Regions from separate parts of the Psychrosphaera sp. HA2-10 genome, predicted to be linked through region 2. Evidence: predicted binding sites of a transcription regulator. Region 2 holds the regulator's gene; each other region holds the start of a gene.
The links. Region 2 encodes FNR, which switches genes on or off when oxygen is low (the NO sensors DNR and NnrR bind a similar motif). Its sites were predicted from a motif close to TTGATCTAGATCAA; they were not measured.
Positions count from the first base shown of each region.

Region 1: ccoG (cytochrome c oxidase accessory protein CcoG) is a predicted target of FNR. The motif match lies at 1,883-1,896, and genes of this name have one in related genera.
Region 3: ACZ1GV_RS00275 (GbsR/MarR family transcriptional regulator) is a predicted target of FNR. The motif match lies at 2,956-2,969, and genes of this name have one in related genera.

Region 1 covers NZ_CM146341.1:2,988,432-2,993,203, reverse strand. Annotated here, with positions in the region: gene ACZ1GV_RS13635 (TonB-dependent receptor) at 1-166, opposite strand, end outside; TPP riboswitch at 218-327, opposite strand; gene ACZ1GV_RS13630 (GNAT family N-acetyltransferase) at 368-832, opposite strand; gene ACZ1GV_RS13625 (DUF3299 domain-containing protein) at 966-1,451, shown strand; gene ACZ1GV_RS13620 (hypothetical protein) at 1,452-1,823, opposite strand; gene ccoG (cytochrome c oxidase accessory protein CcoG) at 1,973-3,391, shown strand; gene ACZ1GV_RS13610 (serine/threonine protein kinase) at 3,391-4,380, shown strand; gene ACZ1GV_RS13605 (thiol:disulfide interchange protein DsbA/DsbL) at 4,450-4,772, shown strand, end outside.
Region 2 covers NZ_CM146341.1:1,357,311-1,362,082, forward strand. Annotated here, with positions in the region: gene glnS (glutamine--tRNA ligase) at 1-229, shown strand, start outside; gene ttcA (tRNA 2-thiocytidine(32) synthetase TtcA) at 274-1,167, opposite strand; gene uspE (universal stress protein UspE) at 1,290-2,219, opposite strand; gene fnr (fumarate/nitrate reduction transcriptional regulator Fnr) at 2,314-3,039, opposite strand; gene ACZ1GV_RS06190 (sulfite exporter TauE/SafE family protein) at 3,042-3,713, opposite strand; gene ccoS (cbb3-type cytochrome oxidase assembly protein CcoS) at 3,710-3,949, opposite strand; gene ACZ1GV_RS06200 (heavy metal translocating P-type ATPase) at 3,946-4,772, opposite strand, start outside.
Region 3 covers NZ_CM146341.1:55,186-59,957, reverse strand. Annotated here, with positions in the region: gene ACZ1GV_RS00285 (protein adenylyltransferase SelO) at 1-1,313, shown strand, start outside; gene glmU (bifunctional UDP-N-acetylglucosamine diphosphorylase/glucosamine-1-phosphate N-acetyltransferase GlmU) at 1,449-2,810, shown strand; gene ACZ1GV_RS00275 (GbsR/MarR family transcriptional regulator) at 3,019-3,573, shown strand; gene ACZ1GV_RS00270 (cytochrome ubiquinol oxidase subunit I) at 3,621-4,772, shown strand, end outside.

The DNA.
Region 1 (4,772 bases), 1.4 Mb from region 2:
TGAGAATTTGTAGTGAGTTCGCCGCCTTGCTTTCTGGTGTAGGCAGTAATTCACCTTTTACTTCGATAGTTTCGATATTAGTTGTAGGTTCAGATTCAGCATTAGCTGAGACAGAAACAAACGGTAGTGCGGATAAAACTGCAATTGCAGTAATGTTAAGTTTCATATTTTGGATCTCTTGTAGATAAAATAAACAAAAGACCCGGTCGTAAGCGAGTAGTCCTGGATTTACCATCCCTACGCCGGTACAAGCCGGATCAGGTTCTAAGGGTTCGATTAACGTCTCAGTATGTCGCGAACTTCGCGCATACACCCCTTGGTGTTCGGGCGCCATTTTATTGATTTAAATAAAAAAAGCTACCCCTGATTAATTTAAAATCATTCCAATATGAGGAATATCATCCTCAAGATACATTTGTGTCACGGTTTGAAAACCCAACGATTGATAAAAATTCTCTAGATGCTGCTGCGCTGAAATTTTACATTCAACCTCAGGCCAATATTGCTTTACAGCATCTATCGCGGCTCGCATCATTGGTGCAGCAAGTTGCTTTCCTCGATAGTCTTCCATTATTAGTACGCGACCAATGGCAGAATAGTTTTCATAAGCCAAACCAGGCGCAATTAAACGACAAGTGCCGACCAGTTCATCACCATGATAACCAAACAGTTGATAACAATCTTTGGACTTATCTACGCCATCTATATCGGAGTAGATACAATTTTGTTCGACCACAAATACATCGCTGCGTGCCTGTAAAATGTCGTACAACTCACCCACCGACAGTTGTGAAAACGCTTTAATTTGCCAGTCAATTTTTAAATCTGTCATGTTCTGCTACTTAATTTTTTCACTGAACGATAATGTAATCACGTTTATCGCAAAATTAATAGATACACTTGGTTTTTTAGTGAGCAGTGCGTTATTCTGCGGGCTTCTGAACAATCTAATTAGGTTTATCATTATGAGTCAAATTTTTCGTATCGCCGTTCTTGTCTGTTTCTTTATCGCTTCCTTCTCTAGCTTGTCAAATGACGCCAAAGAATTGGAATGGTCAGACTTAGTGCCTAAAGATATGGTTCAGAAAATACCCACTATTGAGGAAATTGGACATGCGATGGCTGGGCCTCAATCTATCAATGCACCTGTTGTTAAAGAGTTAGACGGACAAACAGTAAAAATACCCGGCTTTGTTGTGCCATTAGAAGGTGATGATGAGCTAGTGACTGAGTTTTTATTGGTTCCTTATTTTGGTGCCTGTGTTCATGTACCGCCACCGCCATCAAATCAAATAATTCACGTTACCTTTAAAAAAGGAGCGCCGGCTTCATCCATGTATGACCCAATATGGGTAACCGGTAAAATAGCCACTGAAACATGGAAAGGTGAACTTGCTCAGGTCGGCTATACCATGCAGGGCATTGAAATCGCCCCATATGACGACTTTTAATTATTTACGCTGACGAATTATTTCATTTTCTAAGTCGGTAAATTGCTCATCGACCTTGCTACAAACGAAGCGAAGATTATAAGCGGATATTTTGGGATTAAATTCGCCATTTTGGCAATACGTCCCGTAAAAATTCATTAACTCACGAGAACTTTTTGTGATCTCTTTCACGTAATCTTCTTCATTAGGCTTAAATGAATCAAACTGAGTGCTGATTTCATCATAAATACGCTTTGATACTTTGCCGCGAGAATATTCACTTTCGGCAGCTTGGCCAATTAGCGTCGCAAGATACACTCTCATCTGATTAATTTGAGGCTGATCTACGGTGAGTAGCGTAATAATTAATATAACAAAGATTAAAAATTTCATGGTAACTCCAATTTGAACAACTGCCTTTTGGGCATCAAACTTAAGAAAGCGTCGATCTATAGAATTAGATCAAGGTTTTACAATTTAGTTTCATTTATATTTATGTTTCTGACATATAATTGATATTAGGCAATATAACAGGTATCGCAATGAACGATCACATTGATATTAAGAACATTCCTGCCGACGTAAAGGTATACAAACCTAAAGTTGAAGCAAATGCAACTTATAACCTACGAAGTCGCATATATGTGCGAGCAGTAAAAGGCCTGCATCAAGCTATTCGTAGAAAAATGGGTATTTTTTTCCTAGGACTATTTGCCGTTTTGCCGTGGATAAATTGGAATGGACAGCAAGCTATTTTGCTCGACATTGTAAACCAGCAATTTAATATTTTTGGTTTGACCCTGTGGCCGCAAGATTTAACCATTTTTTCGTCACTGCTTATTGTTTCTGCCTTTTTACTCTTTGTCGTAACCACATTTTACGGAAGAGTCTGGTGTGGGTATATGTGTCCACAAACAGTATGGACCTTTATGTTTATCTGGTTTGAAGAAAAAATTGAAGGCTCCGCAAACAAACGTAAAAAATTAGATGCCATGCCATTGAGCTTTGACAAAGTATGGAAAAAAACACTAAAACACACGTCTTGGTGGATTGTCTCATTACTTACATCGCTTACCTTTATTGGCTATTTTGTACCGATTGATCAATTATTTATCGACTTTTTTACTTTTGAGTCTTCGGCAATGGTGGTTGGTTGGACGTTATTCTTTGCTGGCGCTACCTATGCTAATGCTGGATGGATGCGCGAGATCATGTGCCTTCATATTTGTCCATACGCACGCTTCCAGTCGTCCATGTTCGACAAAGATACCTACACAGTTACTTATGATGCTGCCCGAGGTGAAAAACGTGGCCCTCGTCCAAGAAAGTCGGACCCAAAAGAGCTTGGTTTAGGCGATTGTATTGACTGTAACTTATGTGTGCAGGTTTGCCCTACCGGCATTGATATTCGTAATGGCTTACAGTACGAATGCATAAACTGTGGCGCTTGTATTGATGCTTGTGACGAAACAATGGATAAAATGAATTATCCAAAGGGCCTTATTTCGTATACAACTGAGCACAGCTTGGAAGGCAAACCGACTAAAAAATTCCGTTCAAAATTAATTGGCTATTTATTAGTGACAGTAGTGATGTCGGTTGCGTTTGTTTGGCAAGTCGCTTCGCGTGTACCGTTGGAGTTAAATATCGAACGCGATAGAAACGTGTTATATCGCACTAATAATGATGGCTTGATAGAAAACACCTTTACATTACAGGTGCTTAACAAAAGTCAGACGAACCAAAGTTATTCAATTACTATTGAAGGACTAAATGAATACCAATTTTATGGTGAAACTTCTTTTTCTGTCTCGGCCGGTGAAGTGTATAAGCAACCTGTGAGTATAGCGGTTGACCCATATGAATTAAAACGCCCGGTAACGGACATAAAAATAATTATTCGAAGCGATGACGGTGAGTTAGAAGTTTCGGAGGAAACACGATTCTTTAAGGGACGTTAATGCCACAATTTGATTTTTCAGAGCTAGGTCCAGACTTGATTCTAGATGCAATAGAATCGACAGGAATATATCCCGAGTCTGGTTTATTGCCGTTAAACAGCTATGAAAATAGGGTGTATCAGTTTTTAGGCGAAGATAAAAAGCGTTACGTTGTAAAATTTTATCGACCACAGCGTTGGAGCAATGACCAAATTATTGAAGAGCACGACTTTTCAATTGAGTTAGCAGAGCAAGACATTGAAGCTGTGGCACCACTATCGTTTGATGGTAAGACGTTATTGGAGCACGGCGGTCATAGATTTAGCGTATTTCCAAGCGTTGGCGGTCGAATGTTTGAGCTTGATGATCTTGATCACTTAGAGCGACTCGGTCAGTTACTTGGTCGCATACATAGTGTTAGTGATGCGAGTGACTTTCAGCATCGAAACAAGATTGATATCGCGACTGATTTAAACGAGGCTGCTTCATATCTTAAAGAAAGTGGCCTTGTGCCGAGTTATTTGCACGCCGCTTTTTTTCCGGACTTACAAAAGGTTGTCGAACTTAGTTGTGAGCGATTACCTACACAGCTTAAAAACATCCGACTGCATGGCGATTGTCACACAGGTAATATTCTGTGGCGCACAGGTTCAAATACCGATGACGCGATTTTAGTAGATTTTGATGACTGTATAACAGGACCCGCTATTCAAGATATTTGGATGATGCTTAGCGGTGACAGAGCGCAACAAATTCTTCAACTAGATACGTTATTAGAAGGGTATGAGATGTTTCGCCCATTTAATCATGCTGAATTCGCAATTATTGAACCGCTTCGCGCACGCCGAATGTTGATGTATATGACGTGGCTTGCAAAAAGGTGGTCAGATCCTGCGTTTCCAAGGAACTTTTCGTGGTTTAATACAGACAAATACTGGGAACAACAAGTATTGGCACTAAAAGAACAACTATCAGCAATTCAACAGCCACACCTTAAATTAGGTTTTTAATCTTTATTTTAGTGTTGTAATCAAAATATGTAACAGCAATAATTGTGAAAAACACAAGGGAATCATTTAATGAAGAAGATATTTACTTTACTCGCAGCCTGCTTTTTTACCCTTTCGGTATCAGCGCAAACATTAAAAGAAGGCGTTCACTACGAAGTTATTAGCGAGACAGCAACGAAAACACCAGAAGTAAGAGAGTTCTTTTCTTATTATTGTCCACATTGTTTAAACTTTGAACCGCTTGCAAAGCGCTTAGCTGAAAAAGCAAAAAGCTCAGACTTTAAATTTGAAAAAAGCCATGTTGATTTTTTAAGAGCGGCTGGTCCAGATATTCAGTTTATGCTTACTAAGGCTTTAGTTGCTTCTGAAAAGCTGAACAAACCTGGCGTGAA
Region 2 (4,772 bases):
TCCTAATCCTGCGGCTGAAGAAGACTTCACTACAGTGTTAAATCCAGAGTCGTTAGTCATTCGAAAAGGTTATATCGAACCAAGTTTAGTTAACGCGGCACCTCAACAAGGTTATCAGTTTGAACGCTTGGGTTATTACTGCTTTGACGGTAAAACTAACGAGCAAGGCCAACTTATATTTAATAAAACAGTTGGTTTAAGAGACTCTTGGGGTAATTCAGAACAGTAATATTGCTGTTATAAAAAAAAGGAGGCTTTCGCCTCCTTTTTTATTTATACATGTGTAACATCAATGATAAGTGACTCATCTATATTTGATGATGATACCGTTGCCTCAGAAAACTCATACGCTTTACGTTCTTCACTTCTATCAATAGGTAAGTTTTTAAAGTCAAACAAATCGCCATCAGCTAATTGGCTCACACTGACACTTTTTATCGAGCTAAATATGTTTTCAATTCGCCCCGGAGTTTGTTTATCCCACTCGGTTAACATCGCCTTAATTGACTGTCTTTGTAGGTTTTCTTGAGAACCGCATAGATTGCAAGGAATGATCGGATAGTTTTTGTGCTCTGCAAGTTTGATCAAGTCTTTTTCACGACAAAAAGCTAGCGGGCGTATTACTACGTTACGTTTATCATCAGAACGTAATTTAGGTGGCATGGCTTTTAATTTAGCACCGTGAAACATGTTCAAAAACATAGTTTCAACAATGTCATCCATATGGTGACCTAGTGCGATTTTTGTTGCTCCAATGGACTCTGCAAAAGAATATAAAGTACCCCGTCTCAAACGAGAACAAAGTCCGCAGGTCGTTTTTCCTTCAGGTACTTTTTCTTTTACAATGGAATAAGTGTCTTTATCAACAATGTAGTAGGGTATGTCTAATGACTCGAAGTACGCTGGCAGAATATGCTCTGGAAAACCAGGCTGTTTTTGGTCTAGATTAACAGCGACAATTTTAAAGTCGATAGGTGCTGACTTTTGTAAACTAATTAGGATATCTAACATTGCAAACGAGTCTTTACCGCCACTTATTGCAGCCATAACAACGTCTGACTCCTCAATCATATTATACTCAGCTATTGCTTTGCCAACTCGACTTCGAAGTCTTTTTTCAAGTTTATTTTGTTCGTGAATAGCTTTTCTTGGATCTAAATCTGTCATGGATAATGAACTGCAAAATAATAAATGGTCGCGTATTTTACCTATGCTTAAACATTTAATAAATAGTAAAGAGAGAGCAAAAGCGATAAATCATCGCCTTTGCAGTAATATTGGTAGGGGAGCTAAAGTTTTACTGGGCAAACAAAGTCTGAGGGCTTAATGGCAAGTAAATCGCAGTTGATATTATCTATTACATGCTCAGCCGTGTTACCAATAAGTGCGGCCGTTATACCGAGTCTGCCAACCGTTCCCATTACAACAAGCTCAGCATCTAAGTCGTTAGCAACTCTTGGGATCACATCTTCGGCCATTCCTTCGACCACATGGCAGCGTGTATTAGGAACTTCATGCTTATTTGCTAGTGCCTCCATAGACGTTAAATGATGTTGTTTCATGGTTGAATTATATTCGTTTGGATCAAATTCTGGAATTTCGACTGCGATATTGACAGGGGTTGGAGGATAAGCATTTATTAAATGTGTATCGGACTCCAGTAATTCAGCAATGTGCTTTCCGTGACCGATGATCCGATCGTTTAACTCTTGATGCTTGTCATCTTCCGTACCAGCACTTACCGCAGCTAATACTTTACCGTGTTCAGGCCATTCGTGCTCTTTAACTAATAACAGTGCACAAGGACATTTACGCAATAAATGCCAATCAGTTGGCGTAAAAATAACAGATTTTAGCGTGTCATGGCTATGCGTCCCTTTAATCACTAGGTCATAATTCCCTTCAAGTACCGTCCGGATGATGCTTTCGTAAGGTCGGTTGTGCCAAACAACTTTAGTTTTTATATCATGAGGGATAGTGGGACTATGAGTAATGAGATCTAGCAACCAACTTTCTCGGTCAGCGATTACTGCGTCCCGCATATGATGGCGTTCATCAGAGGACAACATAGTGGTCATTTCATAGGAAAAATCATAAATAGTAAGAAATAGAGTAATACTAATCGGCTGTTTTTCTGCTAGTTCTAATGCTCGAGAAAGCGCTTTTTGTGTATCTTCGGTAGGGTCGATAACGACTAAAACATTTTTGAAATCACTCATAAGTTATCCTTACTATTTCTTATTAAACCTAAGTTTAGTAAAGATAACGAAAAATGTGCGCGATAAAATTGCCCTAAATCAATAAACCAGTCAATTAGTTAACTAAATTTTCAACTTTAGGCAAATCTAACACTGTAATAAACTTTCCATCAATAGAGATGACACCAAGCTTCTGTAATTTGCTAAAAATACGGCTAACGGTTTCAACGGTTAGGCCTAAGTAATTACCGATATCGGCACGAGTCATAGGTAATCGGAATGTTGTTGACGATAAATTACGTTCACTAAAACGGTTTGAAAGTGACGCTATAAAGCTACATATGCGCTGTTCGGCAGACTTTTTGTTCAACAACATAAACATTGCTTGGTCGTTTAAAATCTCACTACTCATTAGACGCGTAATTTGTTGTCTTAAGTTTGGCATATGACCCGATAGGTCTTCGATGGTCGTGAACGGAATTTCACACACCATAGATGTTTCCAATGCCTGAGCAAAAGTAATATGTTTGTTAGTTGATAGTGCATCAAACCCAATGATATCGCCCGGAAGATGAAATGCTGTAATTTGTTCGGTACCATCATTATCAACTAAGTACGATTTAAAGCTACCGGAGCGCACCGCGTAAAGTGTTTTTAGTGGTTGTCCAGCGTCAAATAGAGTTTGGCTCTTTTGATATGGTTTTTTACGCTGTATTAAATCGTCTAATTTACGTAACTCATTGTCATCTAATGTAAACGGAATACACAGTTGATTTAAGTTGCAGTTCGTGCAACTAATGCTAAACGCGCCACAATTATGTTTTTGTTTTGTGCCTGTCATTATTAGTCAATTCCCGTTAACTTTTGATACGTGACGTAAAGTTGATATAACGCCATTATAATGATCAAAGTCCCAAAAAAAAGGCGTATATTAGCGTTTTTTAAATAAATACTAATTTTGCTATTAAATACGGTCATACCGACAACCCCTGGCAAAGTACCTAGACCAAAACAAAACATAATAAGCCCGGCGTTAATTGGACTTTCAGAAACAACTGCTAAGCTCAAAGCCGTATATATTAATCCGCAGGGTAAGAAGCCCCATAAAACGCCATAAGCGATACATTTAGATAAACTGTCGATCGGTAATATTTTTTTCTTTAATGGCTCAATAACACGATTTACATGTTTACCAAGCCATTCTATGTTCAAAATAGCATTAGATATTTGAGCAACATGTAAACCTATACCGATCATTAGTACGCTAGCAAATACGCTTAGATATAATATGTTGCCATTCGTTAACGTAAAAATTGATTGTGTAAAGTAGTTAGCAATAATTCCTATCAATGCATACCCTGTAATTCGAGACAGGCTGATAATACTGGCATAACGGACAAAGCTTTTATTGGCCGGGATCGAGAAACCCAACGCCATAGATAACGAACCGCACATAGCAACACAGTGACCTACACCAAGTAATCCCATGAGAAATGCGGTTAGCAGTAAACTCACAAGCTTCCCTTTGGCTCTTTATCATGTGAATTTGCTTGGTCATTTGCATTTGAACTAGTATCGTTTTTTGACTCTGTCGATTGATTATTTCCCGAAGGCATATCATCCATTAGTATCGACAAACCTTGCTTCTCCATGTCTTCAAACTGTTCTGATTTAGTTGCCCAAAAAAACGCGACAACACCGATCACCATAAACAAAATGGCAACCGGAATAAGATAATAAATTATATTCATTTCAATAACCTCAATGAGTTACTAACGACAATAATCGAACTCGCTGACATACCAATTACTGCAATATATGGAGGTACAAGACCGAGCATTGCCACCGGCAATATACTTACGTTGTATAACAGGGCCCAGTATAAATTTTGTTTAATGATGCGCCTTGTCTTAGCTGCATTATTTAACAGTATATTGACTGCTTTTAACGAGTTGTTTACCACAATCACGTCAGCCGCCTGCTTAGTAATATCTGCACCACTTCCCATTGCTAAACTTACGTCGGAACCTGCAAGAACAGGCGCATCGTTTATTCCATCACCGACCATCAAGGTTGCATGACCATTTGATTGAAGCTTATTGATAATTTCAGCTTTACGCTTTGGAGAACAAGCAGTTTGCACGTCATCAAGTGGCAAGTTTTGAACTAAATGTGCCGCTTTAGTACTAGAATCACCCGTTAGCATTAACATTGTCTTTCCGTCATTTTTTAACGCGGTTAAGGATGACAATGCATCTGTTTTCAATTTATCCTGGGCTTGATAGCTAACAACAACACAATCATCTAGAACGACTTGAATATTGAAGTCACTCACCTTTGTATTGCAAAATTCAGCGCTACCTATTTTTAGTTGATGTCCGTTAACATCTCCGGAAATACCTTTACCCATTTCAACCCGAACATTTGACACTTGGTTGCCGCTAGTATCAAAGCCAACTATACCCAATGACTCTTTATTAAACGCCTTAGCAATGGGGTGTTCAGATTGCTTTTCTAAACTATATATGTAACTAGCAATATCAGATTTTGTTAAGCCCGCTGGCAAAGGATCAC
Region 3 (4,772 bases), 1.3 Mb from region 2:
CTGGGCAAACAAACCTACCCGGCGCGCAACCTTTAGCACAAAAATATACAGGTCATCAGTTTGGTCATTACAACCCGCAACTAGGTGACGGTCGAGGTTTATTATTGGGTGAACTGCAAACTGACAATGGCCGATGGGACTTACACGTCAAGGGAGCTGGGCAAACGCCTTACTCCAGGTTTGGCGATGGACGTGCCGTAGTACGTAGTAGCATTCGCGAATTTTTAGCATCGGAAGCGCTGTATCACATGGGGATTCCAAGCTCTCGTGCGCTCGGTGTTTTTACCACAGGCGAGCAAGTCCAACGTGAAACGTTAGAGCCAGGCGCGGCATTAATTCGAGTTTGTCCAAGCCACATTCGGTTCGGTCACTTTGAAAATGCGTTTCATCATGGCGATGCAGACTTACAACGGCGTTTAGTCGAATATTGTGTAGAGCATGTATTGCCACGCACCCATGATGACTTAAACGAGTTAAATCAAATCGCAGATCCGAGCATCGAACAAAAAACCTTAGCTCTGTTTCGTTTTGTCATTCGCCGTACTGCAGAAATGGTCGCTAAATGGCAGGCGTTTGGGTTTTGTCACGGTGTAATGAATACCGACAACATGTCGATTCTCGGCATTACTTTTGATTTCGGTCCATATGGCTTTTTAGATCAATACAACCCAGAACATATCTGTAATCACTCAGATCATTCAGGTCGATATGCATTTGACGAACAACCGGGCGTTGCACTTTGGAACCTAAATGTTCTAGGTCATTCGCTTTCTGGCATCCTTGATGAACATACGCTCCGTACTGAACTGCAAAATTACGAACCACACTTACTGGCAGAATATTCCAACCTAATGCGCAGTAAAATGGGCTTTATAAATCAACAAGCTGACGATCGAGTTTTATTAGGTGAACTGCTAAATATAATGGCAGAAAATAGAACTGACTATACCATCGCATGGCGCACTTTAAGTGAAGTGCAGGCCCCAGAAAGCGACACCTCACCGTTTGTTAATTTGTTTGTTAACCGCACACAAGCGCAAGCTTGGCTAGATAAGTACAAACAACGTCTATCCCTTGAGACTACAACAGCATCTCAGCGCACGTTACAAATGAACGCGGTAAACCCGAAGTACATATTGCGTAATTACTTAGCACAGCAAGTCATTGAGGCTGCCGAACAAGGCGATACTCAACCGCTAAAAACACTATACGAAGTATTGCAAAAACCCTTTGATGAACAACCGCAACATCAAGAGTTCGCCAAACATCCACCAGCATGGAGCGAAGAGCTGAGCATTTCATGCAGCAGTTAGAGGTTATTAAACGAAAGTAAGCGTCTACTTATGTTTCAGTTCCATCAAGGACAAAGGCAAATTGTGGACACTTAAACATTGAGATTTTAACCGCTGTAAACGTATAATGACGGCATCAATAAAGGAACTTATTAAATGAACTTATCAGTAGTTATTTTAGCGGCCGGTAAAGGCACGCGCATGAAATCTAGCCTTCCAAAGGTTTTACATCCAGTCGCCCATAAACCTATGGTGCAACACGTTATCGATGCATCGAAGGCGCTTAACTCAAACAATATCACTATGGTTTATGGTCATGGTGGTGAGCAATTAAAAGAAGTGCTTGCTGCAAATAAAGTAAATTGGGCACTTCAAGCAGAACAAAAAGGCACAGGTCACGCGGTAAAAGTGGCTAACGAATTTATGCCTGATGACCAAACCATTCTTATTTTGTACGGCGACGTACCACTAATTCAAACCGAAACGTTAGAGCGTTTATTGGCAGTTAAACCTGAAAAAGGCATTGCACTATTAACGGTTAAACTAGATAACCCAACAGGTTATGGCCGTATTGTGCGTGATGAGAACAATAAAGTAGTTGGCATTGTTGAACAAAAAGACGCCAACCCAGAACAGCTTCTAATTAACGAAGTAAATACTGGCATTATGGCTGTAAATGGCGATTTGTTAAAAGGTTGGTTAGCTAACTTGTCTAGCGATAATGCGCAAGGTGAATACTATCTAACTGATGTAATAGCGATGGCAAATAAAGCTGGCTATGCCATCAACACCGCACATCCAGAGAGCGGTATTGAAGTAGAAGGCGCAAACAACCGAGTTCAGCTTGCGACTTTAGAACGTGAATATCAACGTCGTGCGGCAGAGCAGTTAATGTTAGCAGGTGCTTCGATGCGCGATCCGGCTCGCATTGATATTCGTGGTGATGTGACCGTTGGTCATGATGTGTCTTTAGATGTAAACGTTGTATTTGAAGGGACCGTAGTCCTTGGTGACAATGTGACCATTGGTCCAAACTGTGTACTAAAAGACTGTGTCATTGAAAATGGCGCAACGATTGAAGCAAACTCTTTAGTTGATGATGCAAAAGTCGGCACAAATGCTCAAATTGGTCCATTTGCTCGTTTACGTCCTGGTGCGGTTGTGGGCAACAAAGCCAAAGTGGGCAACTTTGTTGAAATGAAAAAGTCATCACTTGGCGAAGGTTCTAAAGCAAATCATTTCTCATATTTAGGCGATGCTACAATTGGCGCTGGCGTTAACATTGGTGCAGGCGTGATCACAGCCAACTACGACGGTGTGAATAAGTTTAAAACGGACATCAAAGACAACGCATTTATTGGCACAAATTCAACATTAGTTGCGCCGATCACTATTGAGGAAAACGGTTTTGTTGCCGCAGGTTCAACAGTGACTAAAAACATTGATAAAGACGGCCTTGCTATTGCTCGTGGCAAGCAGCGCAACATTGAAGGCTGGAAACGTCCGGTTAAAGACTAAACTCAAACCGAACGCCACTACGGTAATCGATAATATAGACCGATGTTGAAGACGCCTGATCTAATCAGGCGTTTTTTGTATTACCACCCTCAACTTGTTACAAACGCGCATTTTTCATTCTCATAAAACAAAATAAAAACATTTCTTGATCTAAATCAATTACAGTTTTAAACTTTCAGTAATTTCTGAAACTTCAATAGAGAAAGTAATGAGAATGACACCAAAGATAGAAACGTTTGTTATGCACTGTGGTGAAATGGGCAGTCGCTGGGGTTTTAATCGAACTATTGGACAAATGGTTGGATTGCTCATTGTCAGTGAACAACCTCTTACCGCTGTTGATTTATCAGAAACTCTTAACATATCTCGTGGCAACGTCAGTATGGGCATAAAAGAGTTACAAAGCTGGCGTCTAATCAAAACAAAACATATTCCAGGCGATCGCAAAGATTATTATGAACCGGCCGGTAGCATTTGGGATCTTGCCACTCAAGTATTTGAAGAGCGCAGAAAGCGTGAAATGGACCCCACATTATCTTTGCTTCGCTCCGTCATTATTGAAGAGCCAGCCAATCAACAAGAGCAATACGCTCAAGACAAAATGATGGAAATTCACAACCTATTAGAGTCAATAACTTTATGGGCGAGTGAGTTACAAAGTATGAATCCAGACAAATTAAAAACTTTAATGAAACTGGGCGCAGGCGTTGGCAAGGTACTCGACATGAAAGACAAGTTACTAAGCAATACAAAAACAAAATGACGCACTGTTAATAATGTTTGACCCGCAAATGCTTTTGGAGGCATTTCATGTTAGATACACTTATTTTATCGCGGATTCAGTTTGCCGCTAATATTAGTTTTCATATTCTGTTTCCAACCATAACTATTGCCTTATGTTGGTTTTTGTTATTTTTTAAAATCAGGTTTGATCAAACGCAAGATCCTATTTGGATGCGTGCATATCGATTTTGGGTAAAAGTATTTGCACTAACATTTGCCCTCGGTGTAGTCAGTGGTATCACTATGTCTTTTCAGTTTGGTACCAATTGGCCCGGTTTCATGGAAAAAGTCGGCAATGTGGCAGGGCCGTTACTAGGTTACGAAGTGCTTACCGCCTTTTTCTTAGAGGCTACCTTTTTAGGCATCATGTTATTTGGAATAAAACGAGTGCCACCTAAGGTTCATACGATTGCTACCGCAGTTGTCGCATTTGGAACGACTTTGTCGTCATTCTGGATATTGTCGCTAAACTCTTGGATGCAAACCCCACAAGGCTTTGAAATAAGAGACGGTGTAGTATTTCCAGTCGACTGGATGGCCATAATTTTTAACCCTTCTTTTCCTTATCGCTTTAGTCACATGTTAATTGCGTCGGCAATAACCGCAAGCTTCTTAATTGCAGGAATTAGTGCTTATAGAATCTATCGGGGCGATAAAAAACGGGCACCAAGACTTACACTCAAAATTGCGTTAGCTGCCGCTATGATCTTAACGCCGTTACAGGCTTTTGTCGGGGATTTACATGGGCTTAATACATTAAAACATCAACCTCAAAAAGTCGCAGCAATGGAAGGAGTATGGGAAACCGAAAAAGGTGCACCTTTACTATTGTTTGCCATTCCCGACGAAAACACCCGTAGTAACCACTTTGAAGTTGCTATCCCGAATTTAGCGAGTCTTATCTTAACTCATGATATGGATGGCGAAATTAAAGGATTAAATGAGTTTGAAGGTAAACATCCTCCTGTAAAGCCCGTTTTCTTTGCTTTTAGAATTATGGTGGGTCTAGGATTACTAATGATGTTGGTTGCTTGGTGGTGCGGACTGAAAGTCTTACGCGACAAAAACTTATCAACAATACAACTTAAAATATTAATCGCAATGAGCTTTTCTGGCTGGGTAGCGACACTTGCTGGATGGTACGTCACAGAAATTGGACGTCAGCCCTATTTAGTGTCA